DNA from 3 places in the Butyrivibrio sp. AE2005 genome. Region 2 is predicted to be linked to each of the others. Evidence: predicted binding sites of a transcription regulator. Region 2 holds the regulator's gene; each other region holds the start of a gene.

Region 1 (10,784 bases), on a different contig from region 2:
ATACCTTGTTAAGACGGTTAGACATTGTCTCGTCAGGTCCAAAGATACGGAAGTTCTTGTGCTCATCGTTAAGCTTGAATACGTCTCTGATATATCCACCAAGCTCAATCATATCCTGCTTCTCAACAGCGCCGGGAGCGGGAACATCGATAGCGTAATCACGGAAATCAGGAAGTCTGAGGTCGTGAAGAAGCTTACCACCGTTAGCATGAGGGTTAGCACCGATACGTCTGTCTCCCTTAGGAGCGAGCTCCTCGAGTTCAGGAATAAGACGTCCATTCTCATCAAAGAGTTCCTCTGCATGGTAGCTCTCGAGCCATTCCTTGAGGATATCAAGGTGCTCAGGCTTATCCATCATTACAGGTACCTGGTGTGCCTGGAAAGATCCCTCGATCTTGTTTCCGTCTACGAACTTAGGTCCTGTCCATCCCTTAGGAGTACGAAGAACGATCATAGGCCATACAGGTCTTGTTGTATCACCTGTTGTTCTTGCATTCTTCTGAATAGCCTTGATCTCATCCATAACAACATCAAGAGTCTCAGCCATCTTACGATGCATTTCCTTAGGATCTGTTCCTTCAACGAAGTAAGGCTTCCAGCCGTTACCCTTGAAGAATGCCTCAAGTTCCTCGTGTGAAAGGCGAGAAAGAATTGTAGGATTAGAAATCTTAAATCCGTTAAGATGAAGGATAGGAAGAACTGCTCCATCAGAAACGGGGTTAAGGAATTTGTTTGACTGCCATGATGTAGCAAGAGGTCCTGTCTCTGCTTCACCGTCACCAACTACACATGCAGCGATAAGATCAGGGTTATCAAATACTGCACCAAAAGCGTGTGCGATAGAATAACCAAGCTCACCACCCTCATGGATAGAACCGGGAGTCTCAGGAGCAACGTGGCTTGAGATACCGCCGGGGAATGAGAACTGCTTGCAAAGTTTCTGTAAGCCATCCATATCACGGCTTACGTTAGGATATACTTCACTGTATGATCCCTCAAGGTATGTGTTGGCTACGAAGAAGTTTCCGCCGTGACCGGGACCTGAGATAAGGATCATATCCTGATCATATTTGTTGATTACTCTGTTAAGGTGAACATAGATAAAGTTCTGTCCGGGTACTGTTCCCCAGTGACCTACGATTTTCTTTTTGATATGCTCCTTCTTAAGTGGTTCACGAAGAAGCGGGTTCTCAAGAAGATACAACTGTGCTGCTGCGAGATAATTAGTTGCACGCCAGTAGGCGTCCATTTTTCCTAAATACTCATCAGTAATTTCCATGTGATTCATATTATTCCTCTCCCTTTATTATTAATTACATACCGACATGATATATTGCCGATACAAAGTGCCATACCCAACCTTCTGTATATCTTTTATAAAATCTCATGTCGTTGGTATTTCTATTGTAAGATAAGCTATTTGAAGAACATTTACTATATTATTATTGCTAAATCTTTATCAATTATTGCTATTGTGAAAAAAATATCGCATTACCGTTCCTTGTAACCCGCATGGTTATGCATTCCGTTAATAAAATAGCAATCGTGAAATCGCAAATAATGCTCCCGCTATATATAACCCTGTAACGAATTCGCCTTATTTTATCACACTTTCGGGAGCTTTTTCGTTATTTTATAGATATTTAATAAACGTGATTGCGCAAATCGCAACCACGTTTATTTTCAACACTTCTATATTTTCGATTATTTAGATATCATCAGAATCATCTGTCAAAAACAACATTCCCAAAAGCCAGTCATCATCCTTCTCTCTTTGAAGCTGTTTCTGCTTACGATCGAACTCTTTGCGTTCGCTCTTACTCATGTTACCCACAAGATCTTTGTACTGTTTGTCCGTAATCCGCACGTCCTTATCTTTCTTTCCAAAAAACATAACCGTCACCATCCTTTCCCCGATCACACAATGGTATACGTCAACAAAAAACCTTAATTATTCAGCCCCTGCTTTGAACGCCCTCAATCGCTGTAATTCTCTGCGACAGCGTTGGATGCGAATAATCCAGCACAACCTTTACAGGATGTGGATTGATATCCGACAATGCCTCTTTATGAAGCCTCTTAAGCGAGGAAACAAGGTCATGTCCATAACCTTCTTTTGCCGCAAAAGCATCCGCCTGATACTCATGCCTTCTCGAAAGATAGTTGGATATTATATTGAGTCCGTTTGAAACAGGCCAGGTTATAAATGTTACCAATATCTCTGCGAAGAAATAATTGATTCCGTCAAAACCAAACGCTGTATAAAAACCGGGAATATTTAGCACAATCCACAATGCTATAAATACCAGCAGTATTCTTACCATAGAAAACGGAAGTGACTTAACGGTATGCTTATATTTTGCATGCGCAAATTCATGTGCAAATACGGCAACAATCTCATCATCGGTAAAATTATTGACAAGATTGTCATCCAAAGATATGGTCTTTAATTTTCCAAATCCTGCACAGAAAGCATTCGAAGTCGTAGTTCTTCTGCTTGCATCCCTCACTACGATTTTCCTGACGCGCATTCCATATTTCTCGCAAAGTGTCAGGAGCTTACTCTTTAATTCTCCATCCTCCAACGGAGTAAATTTGTTATAAATTCTCATAAGCGGAACTATTATCAAATTCAGAATAAGCATAATAACCATCATTGCAACAGTGCCGACCAGAATTGCCATATTGCCAAAGGCCTCAAATATAAACATTGTGAGCGCTATGATAAGGAATGACATTATACCTCCAACGAGGATATTCTTTATCATATCAACAAAAAATGTCTTCTTCGTAGACTTATTAAGGCCGTACTTCTCTTCTATAACGAAAGTATCATAATACTTAAAAGGCACATCAATTAATTCAGACAATGCCGTAAGCACGAATATAAAGATCAAATACTGTACATAGACATTGCCGTCTTCAAGTACCTTAAATCCCCATGCATATGCATTTGATATCAAAAGAATCGCCAAAAAGACTATATCGGCTATATTCCATATGGTATATAGTTTTCCGCTCTCTGCCTTGTAGTTTTTCCAGTTCGCATACTCTTTTTCATCATAAACATCTCTTACATTCTCGGGAAGTTCTCCCTTCTGATGCTTATCATTAAGAAATCTGATCACTGCGTCGAATCCCTTATTCAGGAAAAAAGAAATCAGAATTATTGTCTTAAGCATTATTCACTCCTCCGGGTCAGGTATTCTCTTTAACATACTCTGCAATCTCTTCAAAATTTCTTTGCCACGACTCGTATCCCTTTTGGCCTCTTCTGTCCGGAATCTCGTAGCGCCTCTTAAGTTCCTCGCCAAGATAATGGGTAAACTTATATGCTCCCCAGTAATTTAAATGTGATTCATCATTAAAATCTTTTTCAAAATCAAGTCCGATCTCACCGTAGTCATAATTTGTACTATTAAACTGCACTCCATAATACTCGGCAATCTCTTCTAATCTATTATATACTTTTTCATCCTCCGAAGAAGTAATATACGGAGTCACGACAAGAAATAGTTCGATATCATTTTCCAGCGTATATTCAATAATCTTGGTAAGGAATATCTCAGACTTAACGGTCACGCCTACACTTGCCGTCTCATCAATGACCGGCTCTTCTTGCGGCTCTCGCTTAAGATATGGCGTAAACCCTTTAAAAGTCAGCATTTTCTTCCTTACAGTAAACGGATAAAGAAAATCCTCCGCTTTAAGTGTATCAACTCTTCCATGATATGTTATAAAATCAGGAAAGATCCTGCTAATCTTGCGAGATTCAACGCTGTCAATGATCATCCCCATTTTATTAAATGAAAATCTCATTCCGTTAAGATTCTGATTGAGCCAGGTATACTGATAATTGTCCTTAAATCTTGCCGGAGAATACAGGTCAAGTACAACAACTTTCGGCTTCTGATACTTACAGAATTCTCTAAGATAATAATATGTACACCAAAGCGGCTGCTCGGCAGCACTGTAATCGTACGACGCTATACCATACTCATTCCACAAAAGCCCCGTATCTATATCGCAGTGCACATGACTCGAGCCCATCATCACCACGTCAATTGTATTTCTGGGCTGATAATATAACCCTCTTGCCTGATTTATCCCATGCTCCGATTTTATGCAAAACACGCCGTCCAGATACCACAAAGTAAAGACTGTCAGGCATATGAAAAAAATCTGTAAAGCCCTCTTTTTTAACATATAATGCGTTACCCCACTTCAATACACAACAAAACTCAAAAATTCATATACATAAAATTACTTGCGCTATAGCCCGGTCCGTAAAGGCCAAATACTATAATTGCAATTATTATAAGATAATATATAAGATACCTTACACCACAGGCATAATCCTGCAGCACAACGGGAAATGGCTTATTTTTCTTATAGCTTATTACATCCATCAATATAACGATCAAAATGAACACCAATAAGAAATTTGTTCGAGCCGTCTCTTTACACAATTCATTGTACTGCGCGATAAAAGTAGTTCCCGCATTTCCCGCAGTAAACATGGCAATACAGTATTCAATGGCAGTCTTAAGGCCACTGGCTCCAAAAAATATCCACGCAAAAGAAACGCAGCAAAAGGTAATAATGCGCCCCTTAACTACTGATAAAATGCTTTTATCCTTGTCGCTATTCTTTTTCCTTCTGATCAAAACATCAATGACGGAATATATACCGTGAAGCATTCCCCACACCAGGAAATTAAGCCCATTCCCGTGCCATATGCCACATAAAATAAAAACAATCGACACATTTATGCACTGTCTGAGCACTCCTCTCCTGTTTCCACCAAGCGGAATATAAACATAATCTCTAAGCCACATACTAAGAGATCTGTGCCACCTGCGCCAAAAATCTGAAATATTCACAGCCAAATATGGTGCCGTAAAATTCTGAACGAGATTGATTCCAAAAATCCTTGATACTCCCACAGCTAACGCCGAATATCCCGCAAAGTCACAGTAAATCTGCATGGTGTACGACAACGATCCGAGCATAAGCCATAAACTGCCACTGTCTCTGTAACCGTTAAACAACTTAGTCACCAAAGCGCCCAGATTATCTGCGACCACAAGTTTCAAGAAATATCCGTACAATATGTATCCAAAAGCCTCGGACATTCTTTGCTCATCCAGAAATCTGACACTTTTAAGCTCTTTTACCTGTGCCACGAAATCTTCTTCTCTTTCTATGGGTCCACTTACAAATTTAGGAAAAAAGCTCATATATAGCGCAAAGAACATGATATTCTTTTCCGCACGTATCTTACCGTTGTAAATATCAACAATATATCCTATTGCCTGGAACGCATAGTAGGAAAAACCAATCGGAATGATCAAATTTGAAAATCTCGGAATTCTGGATGAAAACTTCAGAAAAGACAATGAAAAAACCAGAAGAAATAAGCACACAAAAAGACAGACACCTGCTACCCTGTTTCTATTCTTATCTTTAAAAAACTGAATCAGTAATCCAAAAGCGTAGACAATGGCAGTTGTCACCAAAAGCACAACTACAGCTCTTTCATTAAGATGATCTATATACGAAATACTCGAAAGAAGCAGCACAAGCGGTCTTGCTTCCTTTCGAACCATAAAAAAAACTGCTATCACAATACTCAAAAAGACAGCAGTGTACAACGAAAATGCCACAAACAATCCTCCAAACAACTAACTTGTGTTTTTTATTCTACCATTTATCGAATATGCTGTCATCCATGCACTTTTTCACGAAAAAAGGCTCCCGTTATCGCAAAAACGGAAGCCCATATTACATCTAATGCTATATTTTCATTAATCTAGCGGTTCTTCTGTATCATTTTAAAAAAATAACAATCTCTTTTTCATAGACCATTTTTGTTCCAAAGAAAAAGAGGCGGTCAGTAACCACCTCATAGTTTCTTATATTCATCATATATTTTAACCGAAAGTATAATATCAACAATGTAAATCGCATTCCCAACCAAATATCTTAACGCTCTCATTCCCGACATACGTCTTAGCATAATAAGTTTCAGCGTACAAAGTTCTTCAGGTATCAACGTACTCAGGAATACCCCGAAATCTATCAATACAAAAACCGGCAAAAATAACACTCCGATTCCAAAAAAGAATGTTCCAAAGAAAACAAACAAAGCCGAGAACACGAAAAACATTACAAAATACGGTATCTGTATAAACTTGTTTATCATAGTGATCCGCGCCAGTTTTTTCTTATCCTTGCATGTAATGCCGATAACAATAGTAACTATCAGCTGCGCTAGGAAAATACATAAACATGTCAAAAATGTACTTTTCAATTCTTCACTTGGTCGAAAAAAAACCGCAAGAGCATACAAATACGGTGATATCCCGTTAATATACAAAAGTTTTTCCATATTTTACGTCAGTCTCATAAACAAGTTTACAACTCCAACCACAAGCAGTATCGGAAAAGCAATGGAAAGAAGTCCGCCAACTACCAGTCCTACCAAAATAAGCGGCAAGAATACCAAAAATGTTACGACCTTGAAGATTCCCCAAGTTGCTTTAAAAGCAAATCCGATCATCCTTCCGAAGATCATAAAGAACAATATAATAAAAAGCAGTGACAACATATTTTCCACCATCCTTTCAAACATAAGCAATTGTCATCTAATGCTTGCTGATAAATATATTATATGCTGCCCTTCTATTAAAATATATATTCATTGTGGCGAAAAATACATTCCTATTTCTCTTTTTTTGCAAATTAAAAGCAACTTATCCTCACTCCACTATCGAATACTGCATAAGTTCGTACTTAAGCTTAGTTCCTTCCGCTATTCCATCGGGCAAAAGAGCTCTTGCAACGAGCTTCAGATCATCCGACTCGATATCAGTTCTGTGAAGATTCGCATAATCGCCGTCAATACTTTCAACTACATAAAACCATGTTTCCATCTGGCTTATCTCCTTTCAAATTCGATATGAAATTTCTCTATCATAGTATAACGCGCCAACAGCTATCATTATCTCACTGCCTCGTATAGTTCATCCATACTGCTAACAATTGCGACTGCACCGGATTTTTTCATATCATCAATATCACCAAATCCCCACGTCACCGCAATACAAGGAATTCCAAGTTCCGCAGCTCCGAGGACATCATAATTAGTGTCACCGATCATCACTGTATCCGACTCGTCTTCTCCTATCTTATCAAGAAGATATCTTATTACATCGTCCTTCTTTTCTCTGCTGCCGTCTACAGTTGCCCCCGCAATCTCATCAAAATATCCCGTCATATCAAAATGATCGAGGACTTCTATCGCCGTCTTTTCAGGCTTCGATGTGGCAACATATAATTTATATCCTTCGTCTTTAAATTTCTTTAAAAGATCTATCATTCCGCGGTACGGCGCATTTTCAAACTTTCCGATCGAATTGTAGCGCTCTCTGTATATTGCTACCGCCTTGTCCTTGTCTTTTTCCTCAACTCCGTGTTTTACGAAGCTGTATCCGAGCGGAGGTCCGATAAATGTATAAAGCTCACTTTCTTCCGGCGGAGTTATCTGCATCTTTTCAAATGTATATAATGCACTTTTTGTGATTCCTTCAGATGAATCAGTCAGTGTTCCGTCAAGATCAAATAATAGATTTTTATACTTCATCAAATTCCTCCCCTGTCTAAACCTTTTACACACTTTAGCACACAGGCACTTTAAAAGTAAAGATTTATCGCTTATCTGATAACAAAAGCAACTTTTGAAAAGAAATCGCTACCAAATGATAAGATTTCTCTGTAAAATAGCAATATGATTATTATTATCAATAATTCTTGAAAGGAGAAGGTTATGAAAATATATAATGTAAACGATCCTGAATTCACAAATTACGGTAGGATCATCGAGGGTTATGAAGAAGAGAAGAAGGCAATCGTGGAAGCTCTTAAGTCAAGCACTCCCGTTCCCGAGGGAACAGACTATGTTGCCGAAGAGCCTGCACTTCAGTCTCTCGCTGCAGCAACATCAATTACAAACAGCCTCTTTGGCGGTTCCGATATGCAGTTCGGATGGTGCAACGGACACAACACCAAGCTCAACTGTCTTGAGTATCACCGTTCATCAGAGATCAACCTTGGTTCAACAGATTTCATTCTTTTACTTGCTAAAAGAGAAGAAATCGTAGACTACAAGATTGATTCAAGCAAGGTTAAAGCTTTCCTTTGCCCTGCAGGCACAATGATCGAAGTATACGCTACAGCTCTTCACTATGCTCCCTGCCAGGCAAGCAAAGATTCAGGATTCCAGGTTCTTGTAGGACTTCCTAAGGGCACCAACGTTGGTAAGCCTGAATTTGAAGCTCGCAACCAGGAAGACCGCATGCTCACAGCAACAAACAAGTGGCTCCTTGCTCACGCAGAAGCTTCTGAAGCAGCAAACGGCGCATGGGTTGGAATCACAGGCGAGAACATCGACATCGCAGGAGATCTTAAATAATTTTCATATTACTTTATTTAGAAAAAAGATGTTGAGGCAACACCTCAACATCTTTTTTGATGCTTAATCATTTCACCATAAATAACCATGATATAATGCAAAAAGTAATTGTATTGATCACAGATGCTTTTACCGCCGACATGGCATTACGCTTTGTTAAGCCATCAACTTTTTTTCCAATCGAGAAGATCATAAGCCCAACAGCCGAGAGCAACCACACAATCAAAGAAATAATAAACATTGTCAATATAACTCTTTGCATTCCGGGAACCGTAAGCCACAACACTATTTCCATTACTACTGAAGACCAGAAAAGAAAATCTCCATTCTTTTTATAGACATCAAAAAGGCTGGATGCATCTCCCATTCGCATTTCTATCACAAACAGCCAGACAAATGCAAGAGACATCAGCTGTAATACTACACAAATAAAAGCAAAAATACTATTTAATAAACCCATTTATAAACCCTTTTATCCTTTCCAACGCATTTAGTTTTTCAATATTCGTACTGACCTCTTTTAAGATACTTACAACCCTTTCGGTCAATACAGCGCTTGTTTTACTTACGGTCTCAAATTGTTCTTTGTGAATAACAATAAGGTCAAACGAGCCATGAAACAATCTATCCAATGGCTTCGCTATGATCTCAAGCATCAAAGAAAGAATATCTCCTGCTTTATAAATCGCCGCGAAACATATGGTGAAAATGTTTTCTAACAACGTCTGGGCTGTTATAACTCCAGATTGTACATTCAACACAACAAGAGTAATAGTCGCAACCGACAGTATAAAACCAACAACTCCAGGCTTATATGTCTTTACGCAAAACTCATAGCGAGCTTTTGCGCCTTTCTTCCATTTTTCATTTACCCTGTCACGCAAATCTCGCCATACTGCTGCAATTTCCTCTTTTGCAATTTTATCAATATATTCTTGAGGAATTTCTTCTGAACAGTACACACAATATCTGTCTATTATGCTATTTTCACGACCACACTTACATTTCCAAAAATTATTATCATCCATTGACTACGTCCCTGCTTTCATCAATGATAGAATCATTTGAATCGTTATAGTCATTACTCAAAATAATCTCTCTGATTGCATCCTCAGTAAGCTTAACTTCATTATCAAACAATTCTTTTTTCTCGAGCAGATATTCAAAGTACCGGTCTTCTCTTACAAGATACTCCTTGTTCCTCTTTGGATAATCAAACTTAATGGAATCAGATTTCGCTATAGCAATGGGTATAATACATTTTTCCCACTTCTCTTCTTTTTTTTCGAAATACGATATCGCAATAAATGGATATTCAAATTTTCTCATTTTAACAAAGAACGCTGCTCTATATCTGATTTCTTTTGATCTCAGATTACCAATTTCATTTATGGTATTTCCGTCCGTCAAATACCCTTCCTTAATGTACATCTGAAGTCGTTCTGTTATTTCTTTTTCAAGCTCAGAATCAATTACTACTGCTTCTAAAGGAAGGATATTAGGATTAATTCTGTCACTGAACGTTACCATTTTTTCTTTGGGCTGCTCAGCTTCAGCTCTAATAATTGTTCCGGTAAGTGAATCTGCCTGAATTTCACGTTTCACATCATAAAGCGCATGCTGAAACAATTTTTCTATATCTTTATTGTCTTCCAAAGTCTGCTTGCCGGCTTCCGTCAGTTCACCGGTATTTGGATTAATGTGCCCGTATGTATAAATTTCAGTTTTTAATACCTTATCCAGCATATGTATATCTATACCGGTAAGTTCATTGATAATGTTGATATCCCGTATACCTGCGGAATATAGCCTTAGCGCAAGCAGTTCAACACTATCATATTCATCTACGATATATTCTTTTACATCCGCCTCAATTATTGAGATTGGGCAAAAAAATTTACGAAAAATATCAACATCGTTTTCCTCAAACATCTCAGGGCAACATGTTCTAAATAATTTCAGATCATCATTATTGGTTAGTGAAATTTCAGACATTGCTTATTCCTGTCCTCTCATAAAACTCATCGGCATAGTAAAATTCGCCTTTATTACTCTTAGCTTGATCCAGCACCTTTGTCATAAACTCCGAATATTTCTTTTCGCTTTGATTTGGAACCGGCTCGCCTGTTTCCTCATCAATCTTTTCATATTCACACGTAGTCAGATAATCAAAATCACCTATTATCACCAACTGAATCTGGCATCGTGTAAATGCAACATTCAATCTTCTAAGTTCTTTCAGGAAGCCAACCCTAGCCCTTGAAGGCGGAACACGCTTTGCGTCGGCGCTACGCGTGCAACTATATATGAT
Region 2 (10,784 bases):
ATCAGAACATCGAGAGTGGCGAGCCATCATCAGATAGTAATGGTGAACAGATAGCTACATATATAGCAAATAAGAATACAAAGAAGTTTCATTATCCATACTGCGGTAGTGTGTCTTCTATGAGTGAAAAGAATAAGTGGTATTATGAGGGAAGCAGAGATGAGCTAATCAGCAAAGGCTATCAGTCTTGTAAAAAATGTAACCCTTAAAATCTATTAAATCGGATAGAAAGCCGTGCTTGAAGTATTGTGATTGCGGCAAAAAGGAACCACCTGTTTGATGTTTAGCTATCAAACAGGTGGCTTTTTGTTGGGACATATGATTTGTGTTCTTAGTTGTTGCTTCCTTTATTGCTTATATTACTGTTTTTTGGAACCATTCTTTGATTCTTTTTTTACCTCTTCTACAACCTTGGCTGTAGCGGCAGCAGCATCGTTATTTTCAGGACTGATTGGTTCAAAGCTTTTAAAGACTTTTTCTTCTATAAGGAAGGCGTCTTTAATTGCTTTTTCATGATTGTCGATTATTACTACGCCGATGTTTTGGAATTCTGTTCCTGTAGAGAGGATGGGATCGTTATTTACATCATCGCCGTTTTCTTTTTTGTAGATAAGAGGCTTGCCATATTCGGGTGGAGTTATAATGCTGTGTGAGTGACCGTCAATCATAAGATCGATTTGGTTCACTTTTCTGTATATTTCATAACTTGATTCTCCACGATCTGCGAATTCATCTTCTAAACCTAAGTGAGAAAGACAAATAACAATATCGGCTTTTTCTTTCTCTTTTCCTTCTTCTATTTCTATTCCTTCATTTTTTAAAAGGTTATATTGAGCCTCGGCACATTCTTGCATGGCGCCTTCTAGCAGCATTTTGCTTTTTGAGCTTTCGGCGTCTTTGGTAGTTAGTCCAAAGAAACCGATATTTACGTTGTCTGCGCCTTCGATTGTGGTTTTGTGTATGGCACATGACGTATAAAGAGGAGTTCCTTTTGTGGGATCAAGTATGTTTGAAGAGATAATTTCAAACTTTGGTTTTTTTTCTGTATCGGCAATGTTTTTATTTAGGTCACCTAAGTTTGTTCCTTCGTGATTGCCTAAAGTAGCATAATTATAGCCTACTGAGTTCATACATTTAAAAGCAAGGCCGTTCTTGGAATTAATATATTTCTTCGTGGCCTCCGGTTTAGTCTGACTGAAGTCGCCTGCGTCAACGACAATGACATCTGCACCAAGTTTTCCAAAATAATCTTTCATTCCGGCAAGGTATGGGTAACCATCGACGGCTCCGTGCACATCGTTTGTTGTGAGGATTACAGTTTTATTTGAGAAGTTGTTATTATATTTTTCTTCTATTTCAGAAAAATTTCTGGTGATTTTGTGGTCGATACTGTATCTGATAGGTCCTACGCCGGCATGTGCAGTCGAACCATTGATATTTGGTGAAAAGAATAGGGTAGTGGCAAGGGTTAATGAAAGAAATGCCTTACCGGTTGCTTTTTTTAATATGTTCATGCTGATTTCCTCCTTTCGTTGTCTGACTGTTCTGCTGTATGATCGAGGAGATCATTTACATATGGATCTTGTTTACTGTCTAATAAACTGCTGTGATAGTTTTCCATCAGTTTTAAAACAACTTCAGCGGTTTTTTCGTCAGGGCCAATACTTTCTTTTATGTCATCGATTGTAACAAGGACTGACTTTTCGATTTTTGCTTTATTCTGCTCATCCTTACCGATTATTGTGATGCCGACTTCTCTGAGTAACATCTCTCCTGACAATAAGGGCTCATCGTTTTCACCTGCAGATACTTTGTTATGAGAGTGGCCGTCGAGTACCAGGTCGAGCGGATAAAGAGCTTTATATGGCTCTTTACTTGTAACAGCATCATATATGTCAATGCTTCTGTTTCCTTCGCGATCGTCTTCAAGACCTAAGTGTGAAAGGCAGATAACAATATCAGCGCTGTTGTCTCTCAATGATTCAATCTGGTATTTTGCGCAAGTAGAAGCCAGATCAAAATCTATTATGTTATTTTTATCCAGTTTAATATTTGATTTGAGTTTTTTATATTTATTTTTTAATTTACTGTTAAGGCTGGCTTCTTCTGTAAGAAGTCCGAAGAATCCGACTTTTATGCCTGATTTGGATTCATATATATAATTTGGCTGGCGATAATAATCTTTCTCGGTAAAGCTGCCAAATGTGTCCATTATTTTGCTGAATGTCTTTTTGGCGTCTTTGTCATTTTTTGCATTTTTATAGGAAATGGCCAGTTCTTCCAGTTTGTTATATGCATCTTTGGTAACCAAATTTGAATTGATAACCTTGAACTGTGCTTTTTTAAGATTATCATCAAGGGCAACAAAACCTTCAAATTCATGATTTCCTAAAGTTGCCATATCATAACCGGCGGCGTTCATAGCTTCAACACCGGCTAAACCTGCGGACTCTTCCATACAATAGGCGCTGTCGGCACCTTCATTGCCTTTGGGTTTTTTATCCTGACTGAAATCGCCTGAGTCAACGAGCAGGACATCAGCTTTAAGCTCTGTACTGAAGAATTTTTTTAGAGCCGCTACATATGGATATTTCTGAATTGCGCCATGTACATCGTTTGTGGAAATAATAACTGTCTTGCCGGAGAAATCTTTGCCTTCGTCCGCCATTTTTACGAAGTCGGATACGTTTCCGTTAACTGAGCTTTTATAGTTGTAGGAAACTTTTTTTTCTTCGGCATGTGCAACAGATGCACCGAGATTTGAAGAAAGAAAGAGAGAAGAAGCCATGACCAGGGATATTACAGCCCGAATGGCAGGCGCTTTGTTTACATTGTGTCTTTTCATACTACTACCTCCTTTGATGTTAAAATCTCTGTTGTGTCACGTAGTAAGCATCTTGGGCCCCAATGCTTAAATAATAGTATAACGTAAAAAGAAAATTAATTAAACCCCTAAATTTTTAACTTATATTTTAATATATTAATAAAAGAACCACTTCCCTGATATATGATCAAAGAAGTGGTTCGATATATATTAAAACTTTTTTATTCGAAAATTAGAACCAGAAGAAATCATCATCCTCTTCTTCAGGGAATAATTCGTCAAATAATGACTTGCTGTTCTGCTGATACTGAGGGGCAGGTGCTCCGTCGGGCTTAGCGGGAACGGTTTCAGCCTTAGGAGCGGCAGCTCCGTCAGGTTTAGCCGGAACAGTCTCACCCTTAGGTGCAGCAGCTCCGTCGGGTTTAGCCGGAACGGTTTCGCCCTTAGGTGCAGCGGCTCCGTCCGGTTTTGGAGTGGATGTGCCACCCTTAGGTTGTGGAGTGGGCTTTGGCTGTGGTGAAGGTTTGGGCTGAGGCTGAGGTGTGTCACCGCATTTAGGCTGTGGTGAAGGCTTGGGCTGAGGTGTTGACTTGCCGTTGGTCTTTCCTGTGCAGCTGTTGTAATCCCAATCCCAATTGCAATCGAAGTCGCAATCAGCATCGCCGAAGAGGTTGAAACCAAATCCACCGATCATATCACTTACGAACTTGGAGATGTTTGAATCACCACCAAGGTTCTTGATGATGTCATCGAGAGAGAAGAGGAAATTATCTTCGATAGACTTGCTGTTGTTATCAAGAATTGTTACACCGATATTACGAAGAAGCATATCAGCTAACTTAAGGGGCAGAGCGCTTTCGCCTTCAGCGAAGAGAGAGCAACCGTCGAGAAGAAGATCGATGAAATCCATGCCTGATCCGCCCTTGGATGCACCCTTTGAGGCACTCTTTCCGCCAAGGCCAAACAAATTGCCAAGCAGATTAAAGATTCCGCTGCCACCCTTAAGAGCATCACCCAAGCCAAGCTGGGACATGCAGATAACAAGGTCGGCACCATCTTCCTTAAGACTCTGAGCCTGCTGTTCGGCGCAAGTATACCATTCAGAATTCTTGGATAAGTCATAGTTTCCTAAAGCTTCATATTCGGGCAATCCGAAGAAGCCGATCTTCATGTCTGAATTAGCACAGTCATACATGAAGCTGTTGTCACAAAGGCTGTTTTGCTTCATAATGCTTGAGAAGCAATCGGATGACTGTGAGAAATCCTTTCCTTTGCCTTTGCAAGCAGCATTCATTGCCTTGTCGGCACAGTCGAAATTAACAATGCTGCAACCTGAATCAAAATAATTGTTTGTATTTATATCGGATCCGTAGTTGAATCCGTAATTTCCGAAATTAGCAAAATCATAGCCGGCTTCATTCATTGCAAGGAAAGCGGCATAATCGTTATCGTAAGTGTTCATGCACTGAGCACCACCGTTGGCACTCCAAAATTTTTCCATATCTTTACCTTCACAGAAATCACCTGTGTCGATAAGAACAACATCAGACTTCAAGCTATCTTCAAAAAAGTTCTTAAGAGATGCAACATAAGGATATTTATCGAAATTACATTGTGCATCATTGGTTGAAAGGATAACTGTTTTATCGGACATATCCTTTCCTTCTTCTACAAGCTTTTTGAAATCATTGATACTGGCTACACCAGAAGTGTTATTTATATGTACACCTTCTTTTCCTCCGGCATGTGCAACGGCTGCACCTATACCGGAAGTCAGAAAGATAGTCGATGCCAGAGTTAAGGACATGACGGTCCTGATGGCACGCGATTTTTTTACAGTGTGTCTTGTCATACTATTACCTCCTTTGTTAAAACCCCTGTAACTTTGTTAGTAAAATGTTACTAACATCTAAGCAATAGTATAACGCATAATCTGTTTTTATAAAAGGTGTTATTTCAAATTTCTTTGAATTTCAAGGAGTTCAGACGTTTTAAAGATATATTTTTTGTTACAAAAATGACAACATAATTCTATGGGTTTTCCATCGTCAATCAGCTCCTGAAGCTCTTTTCGGCCAATTAACATAAGGGCTCTTTCAACCCTGTCTTTGTCGCAATTGCAGAAAAAATTTAAATCAATTTTATCTGTGATCTCTATATCGAAGCCTTCGAGAATTATGTTAAGTAAATCTTCGGGAGCCTTTCCGGCCTTGAGAATATCAGTAACCGAAGAGAATTTTGTAAGATTTTCCTCGAGCTTTGATATTACTTCTTCGGAAGCGAAGGGCAGAAGCTGGATGATAAATCCGCCTGCGGCGATAACGGAAAGATTCTCTCTTTCAACAAGAACGCCGAGTCCGACTGAAGAAGGAGTCTGTTCAGACTTGGTAAAATAGTATGTGAGATCTTCGGCGACTTCTCCGGTATACAGAGGAACCTGGCCGACATAGGGCTCTTTTAGCCCCATATCCCTGATAACGGTGAGAGTACCTTCGCCGATTCCGCCTCCTACATTTAAATGTCCGGCCGCATTTGGTTCCATGACAACATAAGGGTTTGTAACATAGCCCTTAACATTACCAAACCTGTCGGCTGTTGCAAGAACTCCTTTTAAAGGACCGTCACCGTCCATCTTTACGGTTATGAGGTCCTGATCGTTATCCATCATTGTTCCCATCATTACAGTGCCTGTCATAAGACGTCCGAGTGCCGCTGCGGCAATGGGAGAGAGGTGGTGTGCTTTTCTTCCGTATTCGGCAAGATCTCTTGTTGTTGCAGCGAAAGCTCTTATCTGCGCATCTGCTGCGGTTGCGCGTACCATATAATCTTTATATGACATGATTTATCCTCAACTTTCTTTATTATCAATAGATGTAATTCGTATTGAATAATATATGATTTCACTATTAAAGTAAATGGCGCGGTAAATCAGCTGTTTTTGCGGAATATGTGGCTTTATCCGATTGACATAGATTTAACGCACAGATATAATTATTTTGTATAATCCTTAACAATCTATACTATTGTTTAAAAGAGAATTCTAAGAATTATTTCAGTTAAAAATAATACATAATAAAGGAGCAGAATATGGCAGATAAGGAAATTTCTCAGGCGGTCATTTCCAGACTTCCGCGTTATTTCAGATATTTGGGAGATCTCAAGGAGAAAGGTGTTGAGAGAATATCTTCTCAAGAGCTTAGCGACATCATGAAAGTCACTGCTTCTCAGATAAGGCAGGATTTTAATAATTTTGGTGGTTTTGGTCAGCAGGGATATGGTTATAACGTAGGTTATCTCTATGACGAGATCAGTAAGATTTTGGGAATAGACAAGGAACACAGCCTTGTTATTATCGGAGCCGGACATCTCGGCAAGGCAATCGCGGGTTACACGAATTTTACAAGAAGAGGATTTGTTTTCAAAGGAGCATTTGATTGTAACCCCGATCTTTTCGGATCAAAGATAAGAGATGTGGAAGTTCGTCCGATCGATGAAGTAGAAGATTTTGTAAAAAACAATAAAATAGAGATAGCTGTTTTGACCATTCCGAAGGATCAGGCAGTTCCGATGGCTCACAGACTATGCAAGTGTGGAATTAAAGCCATCTGGAACTTTGCACACGTCGATCTCGAGGTGCCTGACTATATTGTGGTAGAAAATGTACATTTATCTGACAGTTTGATGAAATTATCGTATAATATAAACAGGTCAGGAAAAAATGTTTAACTCAGGTGAGAAAAACTAATGGCAAAAGACAAAGAAGCTTATATGTCTGCGTTACAGGGAAAGAATATTCCCATTTTGACGCTGGATAACAAATGGCACCAGCTCTTTACGCAGACGGAAATGACACCGGAGATCTCGAATCTTGCGGATGAATTGAATGCACTTGTCGAGCGTGACGGGAAGTTGCGCAGTGAGACCAAGGACCTTAAGAAGGTTAAGAAAAAGCTTCTTGGTGAGATTGTGCCCCTTAGGGACGAAGCCAATAAAGCGGGTGATTCATCTGCTATCGAGAAAAAAATTGAAGACAGAACAAGACTTATCAATGACTGCAACGAGAGAATCGAATCCTACGATGATGAACTCAGGGATCTTTCGAAAAAGATATATGAAGCCGATTACGAGCTGATGATCGAAACGATGAAGGTTTGCTATGAGAGACTTCATGATAATACCGAGTACATCACGGAACTTGATAAATGGGTTTCGGATTTCAGAGTGCAACTTAAGAAGAATATAGTTCTCATGCAACAGGCGGAGATGGAAAATTATAATCTTTATTCCTATATGCATCAGATCTTTGGGCCGGAAGTTATTGAAATATTCGATATGAAATACGATCCGGACAGAAGACATCCTATCCGCAGGCCTCTTGCAGGCAATGACAAGGATTACACATCATAATTGATTTAAAAAGCTGCCTGATGGCAGCTTTTTTCAAAGGGGAGATAAGCTATGAAGTATGCGGTGACAAGCGATGAGATGAAAAGATATGACAGAAATACTTCGGAGGTCTTCGGAGTGAGCACTGAGATTTTGATGGAAAGAGCGTCTCTTTGCGTTGCTGATGAGATTGAAAAACATATTTCTTCCAAAAACGCAGACAGAAAGTACACAGCGCTTGTTTTTGCCGGAGTCGGAAATAACGGCGGAGACGGCATTTGTACCGCGAGGCTTTTAAAACAAAGGGGCATAAGAGTCAAGCTTGTGGTAGTCGGTGATATGACTAAGTGCAGCGACCTGTGCCTGAAGCAACTTAAGATCGCGGCAAATTACGGAATCAATGCTGACACTTTTTCCAATATAAGAGACAACAAAAGCCCTGCTGAATGGGATATTATAGTAGATGCATTGTTTGGTATAGGGATTTCCAGAAATATTACGGGAAGTTATGCTGAGGTTATCGGCTATATCAATGATTGCAAAAAAGACAGAAGAGACGATCTTTTTGTTGTGTCTGTCGACATTCCTTCGGGGATAAATGCTGATGACGGAAGGATCTGTTCTCTTTGTGTAAAAGCTGATGAAACTGTTACGTTTAACTGCGTAAAACTGGGACATATTCTGTATCCGGGATGCGAATATACTGGCAAGCTTGTTGTCTGCGATGCCGGAATTACAAAAGAAAGCTTTTGCGGAAACACTCCGGAATATTTCTTTTATGACGAGAAAGTTACAGCTCTTTTGCCCGAGAGAAAAAAGTATTCAAATAAGGGAACAAACGGAAAAATCCTTATAATTGCCGGCTCGAAGGAAATAAGCGGAGCATGTGCGCTTAGCGCGGGAGCGTGCCTTAAGGCCGGAGCAGGGATGGTAAAGGTGTTTACGGCTTCTGAAAATGCGGAAGTCATAAAGACTGTTATTCCGGAAGCCCTTATTGATACATATGAGGACTATGAACCTGTTTCGGAGAAGCTTGAAGATGCGATGAACTGGTCGACGGCAGCGGTTGTGGGCCCGGGAATCGGGATGACCGGTAGGGGGGCTGAGATCCTTAAAATCGTTCTTTCAAGATATGACAAGAACCTTGTTGTTGATGCGGACGGACTTAATCTTATTTCAACCGATAAGGAACTTAGGCGTCTTGCGGGCAACTTTGGAAGAAACGGCAAAAAGCTTATCCTTACGCCTCATCTTGCTGAATTTGCAAGACTTTTTGGAAGGGATATTAAGGAGTGTAAGAGGAATATTCTCTTTTACCCAAAAGAACTTGCCAAAGAACTTCATTGTACGGTCATTTGTAAGGATGCACGAAGCGTTGTTAGTGACAGTAACGAAAAAAAGATTTATATTAATATAAGCGGAAATGACGGCATGGCAACCGCGGGAAGCGGAGATGTGCTTTCGGGCGTGCTTGGAGCTCTTGTGGGAACGGAACTTAGTTCTTTTGAATGCGCCTGCATAGGAGCGTATCTACACGGGGCTGCGGGCGATCTGGCGGCTGCTCGTCACGGAAAGCTTTCGATGGTTGCTTCCGACATAGTGGATGAACTTGAGAATATTTTGAATTGAAAAACGGATGGAATGGAAATGTATGATGAGAATTCAAGGGTCTGCGCAAGAGTAGACCTTGGTGCAATAGAATATAATCTTGAAGCGATGAAGAACAATATCCCGGACGGAGTCAGGATCATGGCTGTCATAAAGACGGATGCGTACGGACACGGCGCTTTGAGAATTGCCAATTTTTTGGAAAATAAAGATTATATCTGGGGATATGCGACTGCGACGGCAGAGGAGGCGTTTGACCTCAGAGAGAATGGAATCAAAAAGCCGATACTGGTGCTTGGTTACACATTCCCTTATGCATATGAGAAAATGCTTTCTTTGGGAATAAGGCCCGCGGTATTTAGGGAAGATATGTTAAAAGAGCTGGGAGATTGCGCAGAAAGACTTATGAAGTCGGGCGTGATTAAGAATCCTGCTCCGATACACATCGCTGTTGATACCGGAATGTCAAGGATAGGAATCCGTCATGACAAGAGCGGAGAAGAGTTTGTCAAAAAAGCATTTGAAGTAAGCGGTATTGAGGTTGAAGGTATATTTACCCATTTTGCGAGAGCCGATGAGAAGGATCTTTCCAATGTAAAAGAAAGAGAACAGATCTTTGCTGAGTTTGTAAAAAGTGCAGAGGCTGCCGCAGGTAAAAAGATACCGATCCATCACTGCGCAAATTCCGCAAGCATCATTGCGGTTCCCGAATCTTCCATGGATATGGTAAGAGCGGGCGTTACAATCTACGGAATGTGGCCTTCGGATGAAGTTGCGAAGGATATTATTGATCTTAAGCCGGCTATGGAGCTTGTAAGCCATATAGTAATGATAAAGGATGTTCCTGAGGGAACACCGGTAAGCTACGGCGGAACCTTTGTTACCGACAGCGCGACGCGTATTGCCACAATACCTGTCGGATACGGAGACGGATATCCAAGAAGCCTTTCAAATAAGGGCTATGTTCTTATAAAAGGGCATCGCGCAAATATTCTCGGAAGAGTATGCATGGATCAGTTTATGGTCGATGTAACGGATATTCCGGATGCAAAAGAGGGAGACGAAGTTGTTCTTCTCGGAAAAGATCCTGTTTCCGGTGAAGAGATCTCGGCTGAGATGCTTGGAAACTTAAGCGGACGCTTTAATTATGAACTTACCTGCGATATTAACCACAGAGTTCCCAGAGTATATATTTAAGCATGAATTAAAAAATATTTTTTGTTTAGAGAGCTTTTTTTACGGCTCTCTTTTTTCTTTATCAAAAAGGCGGACACTCGACATGGGTACGTATTTCGTATAAAATTTTCATAGAAGTTTTGCAAGGGAGTTTATTTTATGATATCTATTCTGACTACAGCAGCCAATGCGATATTGGGTCTTGCCATAACCGCGCTTAAGGCTTTTTTATCCATGCTTACATGGTTTCTTAAGCTGTTTTTTGGCTTACTTAAATACCTGTATTGCGTGTTACCTGTGACTGCTGTTGTGTTCTGCGGATTATATTGTCTTAATACATTTCTTTTACTTTCGGGGAGTGCCGGCCCCGATAAGATTTCCACGGATGCTTTATCAAACGAGAGACTTGAACAGACTGCACAGGATTTTTTGAAAATCGGAAATTCTGAAGTCGGATATTTTTACAATGAACTTGTGACCTGGTGGAAGGGTGAAATAGGCAAATATAAGGGAACATTTTCGTTTGTCATTTTGCTTGTTTTAAGCTTTGTTCTGCTTGCTCCCGTTGTGGGCGTTATTCTTGGGATAACCGTGCTTTTTTCTTACGGAAAGATCCTGCTTTTTGCCGTCGCGGCTGACATGGCTTTCTACGTGGGATTTGCGGTATTGGGAAAAGGCTTTATGAGCGTGATGCAGAACAGGTATTACAGATTGTTTCCCGATGCGGGTAAAAGACATTTTACCAGAGAGTATGCGCAGTGGAAAAAAGAAAGAAATGCCGAAGCCGCTG
Region 3 (10,784 bases), on a different contig from region 2:
AGTGAGGTTTGCTGCTTCTCGATCGTGTTTCTTCCCGATGCGTCGATCGCAATGTAAAAAAGGATACATATTGCGATGAGTATCACAAGCGAAGACCATCTGTAAAAAGTATCCGAAATATGTGAAAATATGCCGTTTTTAGCTTCAAATCTGTTTGTCATAATACTTTATCCAATATTTGTCATAATTCCCATCAGAGGAAGAATTACTGACATTAGAATCATTCCTACGATAACTGAAAGGATTATTACGAGCGTCGGTTCCAAAACTGAGATGAGAGAGTAGATTCTTCTTCCCGTGTCTCTTTCGTATCTCTCTGCGACCTGTTTCATGGCCTTGTCCATCGATCCTGATTTAAAGCCTACCAATATCATCTGAGCATAAAAAGAAGAGAATATCGAAGCTTTTTCAAGTGCTTCGGGGAAGCTGTCGCCGTCAATAAGGAAATTTCTGCATTCCTCGATCTTATCCTTCATCTCCTTGCTCTCAACAAGTTTTTTTACAAGTAAAAGAGCTTCGAAAGTATCGATACCGCTTGAAAGAGTGAGCACCATTCCGCTTGCGAAACGCTCGCTTTCAAGTTCCTGCATAAGTCTTCTTGTGGGTGCGAATTTGATCATGAACTTTTTGAAGTTCCTTTTTCCGCTCGGAGTAAGAGAGAAGTAGAGGAACAGCATGGCTATTATCACAAGCAGTATTACAAGGGCAAAAGAGTATTTGTTCAAAAGATTTCCCAGATTCAAAAGCGACTGTGAGAAACCACTCATTCCGGTGCCGAGCTGTGCAAATACCTGCTCAAATATCGGGAGAACTTTGGCAACAAGGACAGTTACGATGACCATCATCATAAAGATCATGATGAGAGGGTAGCTGATCGCATTTTTTACGCTCTCCTGAATGGAGTCTTCCCTTTCGTAGTAATCGGCAAGTGAATCCATAACTACGTCCATGTTTCCTGAAGTTTCACCGATCGTTACCATATGTACCACGTAATCGGGAAAAACATTGCTCATGGCAAGAGCTATGTGGAATTTTTCGCCGCTTCGCAAAGTCTGGCTGATACTTCCAAGAATCTTTTTTGCCGAATTGTCTTTGGAATCCTCTGTCAGAATATCGATTCCGTCTGCGGGAGCGATGCCTGCTTTTATAAGAAGAGCCATCTGCCTGCAAAAGCTTGCAATCTCATAACTGCTGAGACTTTTTTGTTTGTCTGTTTTTTTCATGGTGCCTCCGAAGAAAAATAATATGGTACGGGTGAAAGATTTCACCTAAGAAAACACTGGTCTAATCAGCGCTTTCCTGTATCAATAAACGTATTTAACAGAGTAATTGGATCCGTCTCCGATAAAGTTTTCGAGCTTTCTCTCTTCCGTATTTGATGCAAAAGTGGGATCGAGAAGTGACCAGTCTTTTCCGTCAAATTCGATCATTCCGTTTACCCAGCCTACATCTTTTATATAAGTGCTGAGCCATGCGTGATAAGCGGTTCCCGCGTAGCCGACTTCCATCTTTGTCGGGATGTTCTGGCTTCGAAGCATCGCAGCCATAAGCGAAGCGTAGTCGAGACAGATTCCTTTCTGGGTTATAAGAATCTCGTCAAGATCTGGAAGATAGCCGCTTTGCACGGTTTCAGCTTCTTCATAGTCGTAAGTGATATTTTCTATCATAAAGTTATAAACTTCTGCAACGACCTCGATGTCGGAATTGCAAGGATAAGCAAGTGCCGCACCTTTTCTGACAGCCAGAGAGTCGGGGGCGAAGTTGATGAACTGGTTTGGATACAGGAAAGGCTTATATCCGTTTGAAAGAGTTACATCTATCGGGAACGAGAACACCATTGAATACTTGGTCTCTGTGATGTTCTCATATACATTTATCATGTACTGCCCGTTTCCTGCCTGAAGAGGGAAGACCTCGCCGTCTTTTGAATTGCTTGAGATGTCGTAAGTATAGGTAACCGTATCCGGGCCTGTGATCTGAAGCTTAACTTTGGGAGAACTTCCTTTATAAGTCACGAAAATATAGCCCTCAGACATGTTTGAATAGTCGATACGGGCATATTCGTTCTCAAATGTATCGGTTCCGGGAGCTGTAGGGACAAGGCAAAGAGGCGTGTTGTCGCGACTTCCCCTTACGGTCTCATCAATCTGCGCATCTTTTTTGTGGCCGGCTCTGTCAAGGAGCGTTACGCCGTGTTTGGAGCCGCATGATGTGAGAAATAAAACCGAGCAGGTGAAAAGACAGATTAAAGAGAATATACGATTTTTAAAAAAGCTTTTTTCAATCATAATTTTCATGAGAGTATTTGTGGTGCATCCTTAAGTTTCTTATAGGCAAAAGAGATTAGTTCGGACATTACGGATCTCTTTTCGTTAGAGTTGAGTACGCATGCGTATGCTATCTCAAGAGGTGTTCCGACAGCCATCTCGTTGTAGCCGCGGATTCTTTTTGTGAGATCTGAAAGGAACATATCGCAGTCGGTGTCCGAACAATTTTCAATCAGAATAATAAATTCATTTCCGCCGTTTCTTCCGACATAACCATATTTTTCGCCGACATCCTCAAGAATAAAACAAAACTCGGTAATTAGGTTGTTGCCGTTATCATGACTTGTTGTCTGATTTACGGTCGGAAGATTATTTATTTTCATAACAACAAAGCCGACCCCGGGGAGTCGTTCCGAACCATTGAAACTTTCAAACAGAAGGTCGCAACTGAATCTGTTGGGAAGTCCCGTGAGCCTGTCGAGGTAGGCAAGTCTGTTTAGTCTGTAGCCGATATTTGTAGTCTTTTTTAATATATAAAAGTCTATTATAACGGAAATAAATACCATTAAAACAAAGATTAAGACAGATAGCAAGAGCCTTTGCGAAGTTTTGTCCTTGGAAAACGTCATTTTTAAGAGGTCTGTTCGACAATAAAATGCCAGAATCGCAGTAACAACGCATAAACAGCAAAGAGTAACAGACTTGTACATGAATATGAAATTATATACGTTAGTTTGTTTACCTCTGGTGTAGAATTCTTCCCTCATATAGCCTCCAAAGCTTCGCGCGGGTGCATCGAGAAAAGAAAGGAATCGGTAATCTTCACTGGCGATACAGAGAAAATATCCATTCTTTCTAAACGATACATCAATATCATGTATATTTTACTATATTTCGTTCATCTTATAAACAAAAACTTCCACATCACTTGTGGCAGGCAGAAGCACTTGCTATAAGCTTATATTTGGCGTGAAAAAGCACCGCCCACGCAGTGCTACAAAGCTGTAGGCGGTGCAAGAAGTTTTTTTATAATTTATGGAATGTAGGATTCAGTCTTTCGAAAGTACAGTATTCGTCGAAGCCGCATTTTTTTGCAATGATACTTGCCTTCTCAAATGCGCCGGCAACGCCTTCGGGATTATGAGCATCGGAGCCGATGGTGATTATCTTTCCGCCAAGTTCTTTGTATCTTTTTAAGACATCGGGACTTGGATTCGTGGGGCCGCCCGATCTGAAAAGACGGCTGGTGTTAAAGTCGAGGCCTTTGTCGTTCTTTATAAGATGAATCAAAATGGCGTCGATGATATCTGAATAAGCTTCATATGAATATGGATTGTTGCCTTCGGGAGCGTAGCGGGCGAGATAGTCGAGGTGCCCGAGGACGCAGTAGTCATCAAAGAGTTTTAAGTTTTCAAGCGTAAGTTCAAAGTAGTGCCTGAAAACTTCTTTTACATCAAGGCCTTCCCAGAATTCAGGGTAGTAGGGATCTTGCCCGTCAATAAGATGCATGGATGCGATGACGAAGTCAAAAGATTCCGAGCGGACATAGGCTGTGTTTTCTTTGGCTATATGATCCTGCATGCCTACTTCAACACCGAATTTTATAGAAATCTTGTCTTTGTACATCTCCTTATACTTATATAGCTCTTTTTTGTAAGGAGGAGTGTCCAATAAAAAATAATCTTTCGGGGTGTCTTCGGTTATCGGATAGTCCATGTCCATGTGGTCGGTAAAACAGATTTCTTCAAGGCCTTTGTTTATGGCACTTTTGATCATGTCTTCCATGGGTGCTTCGCTGTCGCCCGAATTGTGAGTGTGTAAATGGTAGTCTGCCGGTAAGATCATATGGGGTTCTCCGTGATTTATTAAATGATGAATGTACGCATTTTTGATTTTTTGTATCTATAATATGATATGCGAATATTATGATATACGAATTGCTCCATGACTGACGTCATTCTCGCAATTCTACAATCATTCGGAAACCGCGGATTTGCAAAGCAAATCGCTAATTCCTCATGATTGTTAGGGTCAAAAGGTCAAAAAGCTTAACATGCAAGCATGTACGCATTTTTGACTTTTTGACACCTATATCATAATATTCTTACTTGATTTATGCTACATTTTTTATTAGAATTAGAGTTGCTGATAAAAAATTATCAATAAGTGTGATATTAAGCAGCAATTAAATATTATATTCATTTTAGGAGGAACTTAAAATGGCAGTTAAAGTAGCAATCAATGGTTTTGGTCGTATCGGACGTCTTGCTTTCAGACAGATGTTTGAGCATGAAGGAACAGAGATCGTAGCAATCAACGATCTTACAGATCCTAAGATGCTTGCTCATCTTCTTAAGTATGATTCATCACAGGGCAAGTACAAGTATGCTGATAAGGTTTCTTACAGCGAGAATTCAATCACAGTTAATGGCAAGGAAATCACAATCTACAAAGAGGCAGATGCTAAGAACCTTCCTTGGGGCAAGATCGGTGTAGACGTTGTTCTTGAGTGTACAGGTTTCTACACATCAAAGGCTAAGGCACAGGCTCATATCGATGCCGGTGCTAAGAAGGTAGTTATTTCTGCTCCTGCAGGAAATGATCTTCCTACTATCGTATACAATGTTAACCACGAGACACTTACAGCAGATGACAACATCATCTCAGCTGCATCATGTACAACAAACTGCCTTGCACCTATGGCTAAGGCTCTTAACGATTTCGCACCTATCCAGTCCGGTATCATGGCAACAATCCATGCTTACACAGGTGATCAGATGATCCTTGACGGACCTCAGAGAAAGGGTGACCTTAGAAGAGCACGTGCAGGCGCTGTTAACATCGTTCCTAACTCAACAGGTGCTGCAAAGGCTATCGGCCTTGTTATCCCTGAACTTAACGGAAAGCTCATCGGAGCTGCTCAGAGAGTTCCTGTTCCTACAGGTTCAACAACTCTTCTTTTCGCAGTTGTTAAGTCAAGCACAGAGGTAACTAAGGAAGCTATCAACGAGGCTATGAAGAAGGCTTCTGATCCTGAGACATTCGGATACAACGAGGATGAGATCGTTTCATCTGATATCGTTGGAATGACATATGGTTCACTCTTCGATGCAACACAGACAATGGTTAACAAGATCGGTGATGATCTCTATGAAGTTCAGGTTGTTTCATGGTATGACAACGAGAACTCATACACATCACAGATGGTTCGTACAATCAAGTACTTCGAGAAGTTCGTTAAGTAATCACTTGATGAGGTTTTGTCGAGTCTAGTGTACTACTTAGTTCGATCGAGCACCTTCGGTGCGAGAGTCGAACCTCCTTGTGAAAACTCGCGGGGAGCAAGTAGAACCTAATAGAAACCATTAAGAGGGTCCGGTCCGTTTGGACCAGGCCCTCTATTTTATTGAATAGGAAATTTCTTTGAAATTCCCTATTCAATAAAAACGCTCCGCTATGGATGCGCAACTCGCGGAAATGAAATTATTGCTTACGCAATCCGCTCGTGCGCGAAAGAGTCGCAAGCGACTCTTTATCATCAATTTTTATTACAAAGGAGAACAAAAATGAGTCTTAATAAGAAATCAGTAGACGATATTAACGTAAAGGGCAGACGCGTACTCGTTCGTTGCGACTTCAACGTTCCTCTCAAGAACGGTGAGATCACAGACGAGACAAGAGTAGTAGCAGCTCTTCCTACAATCAACAAGCTTATAAAGGATGGCGGCAAGGTTATTCTTTGCTCACACCTTGGAAAAGTAAAGAACGGCCCCAACGAGGGTGAGTCACTTGCACCTGTTGCAAAGAGACTTTCAGAGAAGCTCGGCAAAGAGGTTAAGTTCATTTCTGATTACAATGTAACTGGCGCTGATGCAACAGCAGCAGTAGAAGCTATGAACGAGGGAGATGTTGTTCTTCTTCAGAATACTCGTTTCAGAGGAAAGGAAGAGACAAAGCCCGAAGAGGCAGGCGATGCTTTTGCAAAAGAGCTCGCAGAGCTTGCTGATGACTATGTATGCGATGCTTTCGGATCAGCTCACAGAGCACACGCTTCTGTAGCAGGCGTTACAAAGTTCATCACAGAGAAGGGCGGAAACAACGCAGTTGGATACCTCATGCAGAAGGAAATCGATTTCCTCGGAAATGCAGTTGAGAACCCTGTAAGACCTTTCGTGGCTATACTTGGTGGTGCTAAGGTTGCTGATAAGCTCAACGTTATCAATAACCTCATCGAGAAGTGCGATACACTTATCATCGGTGGTGGTATGGCATTCACATTCCTCAAGGCTCAGGGCTATGAGGTTGGTAAGTCTCTTGTAGACGATACAAAGCTTGATTATTGTAAGGAAATGCTTGAGAAGGCTAAGGCTAACGGCAAGCAGCTTCTTCTTCCCATCGATACTGTAGTTTCAGCAGGATTCCCTGATCCTATCGATAACCCCAGCATCGAGACAGAAATCGTTCCTTCAAATCAGATTCCTGCTGATAAGGAAGGTCTTGATATCGGTCTTAAGACACGTGACCTCTTCGCTGATGCTGTTAAGTCAGCTAAGACAGTTGTTTGGAACGGACCTATGGGTGTATTCGAGAACCCTGTTCTTGCTGAAGGAACAAAGGCAGTAGCTAAGGCTCTTGCAGAGACAACAGCTACAACAATCATCGGTGGTGGTGATAGTGCAGCAGCTGTTAACCAGCTTGGATTTGCTGACAAGATGAGCCACATCTCAACAGGTGGTGGAGCTTCTCTTGAGTTCCTTGAGGGTAAGGCACTTCCCGGAGTAGTAGCAGCTGATGATAAGTGAGACTCCGACGAGGTTTTTTCGAGTCGGTAGTTCGAACTTAGTTCTGGCGAGCACCGATAGGTGCGAGAGCAGAACTTCCTTGTGAAAATCAAGAAGTAAATATTACAAAATATAGAGGTGGAAAACATGGCACGTAGAAGAATAATCGCCGGAAACTGGAAGATGAACAAGACTCCCAGCGAGGCTGTAGCTCTTTGCGAAGAGCTCAAGGATCTTGTAAAGAATGATGCTGTAGACGTAGTTTACTGTGTACCTGCAATCGATATCGTACCCGTAGTTAACGCTGTTAAGGGCACAAACGTACACGTAGGTGCAGAGAACTTCTACATCGTAGATAACGGAGCATTCACAGGAGAAATTTCAGCTCCTATGCTCAAGGATGCAGGTGTAGAGTACATCATCATCGGACATTCAGAGAGAAGAGATATCTTCGGAGAGAACGATATCCTTATCAACCAGAAAGTAAAGAAAGCATTTGCTTCAGGTCTTACACCTATCCTTTGCTGCGGTGAGTCACTTGCACTTCGTAAGGCTGACACATACAAAGAGTGGATCGAGAGACAGATCACATGGGATCTTGACGGCGTAACAGCTGATCAGGTTAAGAAGCTTGTTATCGCTTACGAGCCTATCTGGGCAATCGGAACAGGCGAGACAGCTACAGCAGATCAGGCTGAAGAAGTATGCAAGCTTATCCGTGAGCTTATTGCTAAGCTTTACGATCAGGCTACAGCTGATGAGGTTCGTATCCAGTACGGCGGATCTATGAATGCAGGAAACGCTGCTGAGCTTCTTTCAAAGCCCAACATCGACGGCGGACTTATCGGCGGAGCAAGCCTTAAGGCTGACTTCGGAAAGATTGTTAATGCATAATGTACTACTTTGTTCCGGCGAGCACCTTTGGTGCGAGAGCAGAACATCCAATTTTACGGAATAAACTGCCATTATTGTAAAATTTATAGGCGACGCAAAAGATGATTTCATCTTTTGCGTCGCTTTTTGCTTTAAAGAAATTTCAGGAAAATTGACTAAGAGATAGGGAAAGCAATGCTTTAGTCAACGCGTCAAGGAAATTTGTCTTAGATTGAGCAGAAGATTACAGCGATTATTGACCTAAGCGATAACCTCAGCTGATTGGCACTGATAAGTTTTCTCAAATTCTCACGAAAGACATACTATGATAAGATTTGAGCATCACAGAAATGCGATGCTGACCGGTGAGCCGGAGGTGTTATGATATACCTCCGGTTTTTCTATAAAATGTCGGCATCTTTCGGGAGAGGTGAAGAAATGCCAAACATACAGTATTCGGGAGTCAGGGAGAGCATCCCGGGAAGAATAAACGATCTTGGTACAACCGGAAAAGAAGTTGCGGAAAACTACAAAAAGGGATGTCTTAAAAGGGCAGACAGGAGCTTTGCACAGGGACTGCAGTGTCAGCAGATAAACAGTATGGCGGCGCTTATGTCTTTGGAGGATTCTGTCTTTATTTCACATTCTCCGCAGGGGTGTGTCGGATGTGCGATCATGGCGGTAGATATGTACCGCGTCGGACAGATTCACAGAGGAATCAAGGTTGTCAAAAATCCCAGACTTATTGTTACAAATATAGATCAGAAGAGTGTAGTATTTGGCGGTGAGCAGAAGCTTAGAGAGGCTGTTCAGAAAGCAGTCGAGAGATACAATCCGAAGCTTGCGTTTATATATGCTTCCTGCGCATCAGGTATCATTGGAGACGATATTGACGCGATAGCACAGGATCTTCAGACTGATTATCCTGACACTATAATGGTTCCGATACACTGCGAAGGCTTCAAATCCAAAGTTTGTGCGTCCGGGTTTGATGCGGCATTTATTTCGATCAATAAATATATTTTGAAAAAAGAGAAAGTTGAAAAAGAAAAAGGACTCATAAATCTTTTTGCCCCTACGACAGTCAGTTTCGCCGATCAGAAAGAAATGGAGCGAATGATAAATCTTTTGGGTGCAAAGGTCAACTATATTCCTTTTTACAGCTCTCTTGAAAAGATAAAAAGAATACCGGCAGCGGAGGCTTCGACTTCTATCTGTAAAGTATTTGCGGATGAGTTTATGAAAACTCTCTGGGAAGACTACGAGATACCTTATTCACACACAGTAATGCCTATCGGAATAAGAAATACCGACAAGTGGTACAGAGGCATAGCTAAGGTTATCGGCAAGGAAGAGGAAGTTGAGAAAATCATCGCTTCCGAACATAAAAGAATAGAACCGCTTGTTGCGGAACTTAAGGAAAGACTAAAGGGAAAAAGAGTATTCATATGCGGAGGAACAGGAAGGTCTTTTGCGGCAGCGGCTCTTATAGATGATTTTGGCATGGAACTTGTGGGACTCGAAACACCGACATATGACGCTGATGCGCAGGTTGACATAGAGTACCTCAACGATATTCACAAGAATTTTGTGGTTGATATTGCCAACATGCAGCCATTTGAGCAGGTTAATCTTTTAAACAAACTTAAACCCGATGCATTTATAGGAGTTCCCGAATGGGCGGCAAAGCTTGGAATTCCGACTACACACGTTCTTGACGGAAAAAGACCTACGATGGGATATGACGGACTTCTTTTTCTTGGAAACAAGATCGCGGATCAGCTTGAAAATCCGGGATTTAACAGGAAACTTGCAAAGCATGTAAAACTCCCTTACAAGGATTCATGGTACAAAGAAAATGCATTCAAATATATTTTAGGGGGAGAAGATTAATGTCACATATTATGGAAAATCCTAAGGGCGGATGCGTTCTTGCGGGAATCAACGCCGTTCTTGGTGCGATAGACAGAGTCTGCCCGATATTACATTCAGGTCCCGGATGCTGCATGCAGACTACGGCAGCAGATCAGGGACAGTCGGGACATAAACACTCATGCTTTGTAAGCGGAGTGTCAATCCCGTCAAGTAATATGCTTGAAAAAGAAGTAGTATTCGGCGGAGTTAATAAATTAAGAACAACAATACAGGGCTCGATTGACATAATGGATGCCGATGCTTTTTTTGTCCTGACGGGATGTACCGCAGGTATTATCGGAGATGATATCGAAAGCGTCACAAGTAAATTTAGGGAAGAAGGTCACGAAGTCTATGCGATTGATACGCCCGGATTTGCGGGCGACAGTAACCTCGGATATGAGGTAATCTGGAACACGTTTATCGATAAGGTTATTGAAAAAGATGTTCCAAAGGACGATAAGCTTGTGAATATCTTTGGAATTGTGCCCTACCACGATCCGTTCTGGAGCGGCACGCTTGAAGAGATCGATAGGATTCTTTCGAAGCTCGGACTTAAGGTCAATACCTTTTTTACAAAACATCAGGGAATTGAAGATATTAAAAAGAGCTCCGGTGCGGCGCTCAATATCATTGTAAATCCGTGGCTCTTCAACGGGCCTGCCAAGAAGTATGAGGAGAAATTCGGCGTTCCAAGTATCAGGATTCCGGGACTCTTTGTCGGCGCGACAGATACCACTAATTTTATCAGAGCAGTGCAGAAAGCACTTAATCTTGATGAAAAACTTGTAGAGGATGTGATCGAGGCGGAAGAGGACTATGTCTACAGCTATCTGGGACAGTCAATCGGTGTTGTGAGCTGGAAAAGATTTGCTGTTGTTGCAGATGCAAACAGTGCTGTCGGATACACAAGATATCTTGCGAACGATTACAGCTTTACGCCTGTTCT

What was found. Region 2 encodes Rex, which represses fermentation and respiration genes when NADH is low (regulators of the CRP and FNR family bind a similar motif). Its sites were predicted from a motif close to ATTGTTAANTANTTAACAAT; they were not measured.
Region 1: a site for Rex is predicted at 1,445-1,464, ahead of DL92_RS0115925 (phosphoketolase family protein). Genes of this name have one in related genera too.
Region 3: a site for Rex is predicted at 4,412-4,431, ahead of gap (type I glyceraldehyde-3-phosphate dehydrogenase). Genes of this name have one in related genera too.

Annotation. Positions count from the first base shown of each region.
Region 1 covers NZ_KK366043.1:12,504-23,287, reverse strand. Annotated here, with positions in the region: gene DL92_RS0115925 (phosphoketolase family protein) at 1-1,288, opposite strand, end outside; gene DL92_RS0115920 (hypothetical protein) at 1,709-1,894, opposite strand; gene DL92_RS0115915 (M48 family metallopeptidase) at 1,956-3,182, opposite strand; gene DL92_RS0115910 (hypothetical protein) at 3,199-4,206, opposite strand; gene DL92_RS19735 (MBOAT family O-acyltransferase) at 4,242-5,666, opposite strand; gene DL92_RS21165 (hypothetical protein) at 5,906-6,205, opposite strand; gene DL92_RS0115895 (hypothetical protein) at 6,395-6,610, opposite strand; gene DL92_RS0115890 (hypothetical protein) at 6,762-6,935, opposite strand; gene DL92_RS0115885 (HAD-IA family hydrolase) at 7,004-7,645, opposite strand; gene DL92_RS0115880 (DUF4867 family protein) at 7,829-8,473, shown strand; gene DL92_RS0115875 (hypothetical protein) at 8,541-8,933, opposite strand; gene DL92_RS0115870 (hypothetical protein) at 8,917-9,501, opposite strand; gene DL92_RS0115865 (hypothetical protein) at 9,494-10,468, opposite strand; gene DL92_RS0115860 (DEAD/DEAH box helicase) at 10,461-10,784, opposite strand, start outside.
Region 2 covers NZ_JMMD01000003.1:212,836-223,619, forward strand. Annotated here, with positions in the region: gene DL92_RS0104475 (DNA/RNA non-specific endonuclease) at 1-209, shown strand, start outside; gene DL92_RS0104480 (metallophosphoesterase) at 360-1,514, opposite strand; gene DL92_RS0104485 (metallophosphoesterase) at 1,511-2,845, opposite strand; gene DL92_RS0104490 (bifunctional UDP-sugar hydrolase/5'-nucleotidase) at 3,057-4,676, opposite strand; gene hslO (Hsp33 family molecular chaperone HslO) at 4,776-5,663, opposite strand; gene DL92_RS0104500 (redox-sensing transcriptional repressor Rex) at 5,912-6,550, shown strand; gene DL92_RS0104505 (hypothetical protein) at 6,569-7,231, shown strand; gene DL92_RS0104510 (bifunctional ADP-dependent NAD(P)H-hydrate dehydratase/NAD(P)H-hydrate epimerase) at 7,283-8,839, shown strand; gene alr (alanine racemase) at 8,858-10,015, shown strand; gene DL92_RS18215 (hypothetical protein) at 10,154-10,784, shown strand, end outside.
Region 3 covers NZ_KK366042.1:66,391-77,174, forward strand. Annotated here, with positions in the region: gene DL92_RS0115195 (hypothetical protein) at 1-161, opposite strand, end outside; gene DL92_RS0115200 (type II secretion system F family protein) at 168-1,223, opposite strand; gene DL92_RS0115205 (transglutaminase-like domain-containing protein) at 1,305-2,297, opposite strand; gene DL92_RS0115210 (GGDEF domain-containing protein) at 2,294-3,034, opposite strand; gene DL92_RS0115215 (histidinol-phosphatase HisJ family protein) at 3,294-4,112, opposite strand; gene gap (type I glyceraldehyde-3-phosphate dehydrogenase) at 4,487-5,512, shown strand; gene DL92_RS0115225 (phosphoglycerate kinase) at 5,834-7,069, shown strand; gene tpiA (triose-phosphate isomerase) at 7,196-7,942, shown strand; gene DL92_RS0115235 (nitrogenase component 1) at 8,360-9,814, shown strand; gene DL92_RS0115240 (nitrogenase component 1) at 9,814-10,784, shown strand, end outside.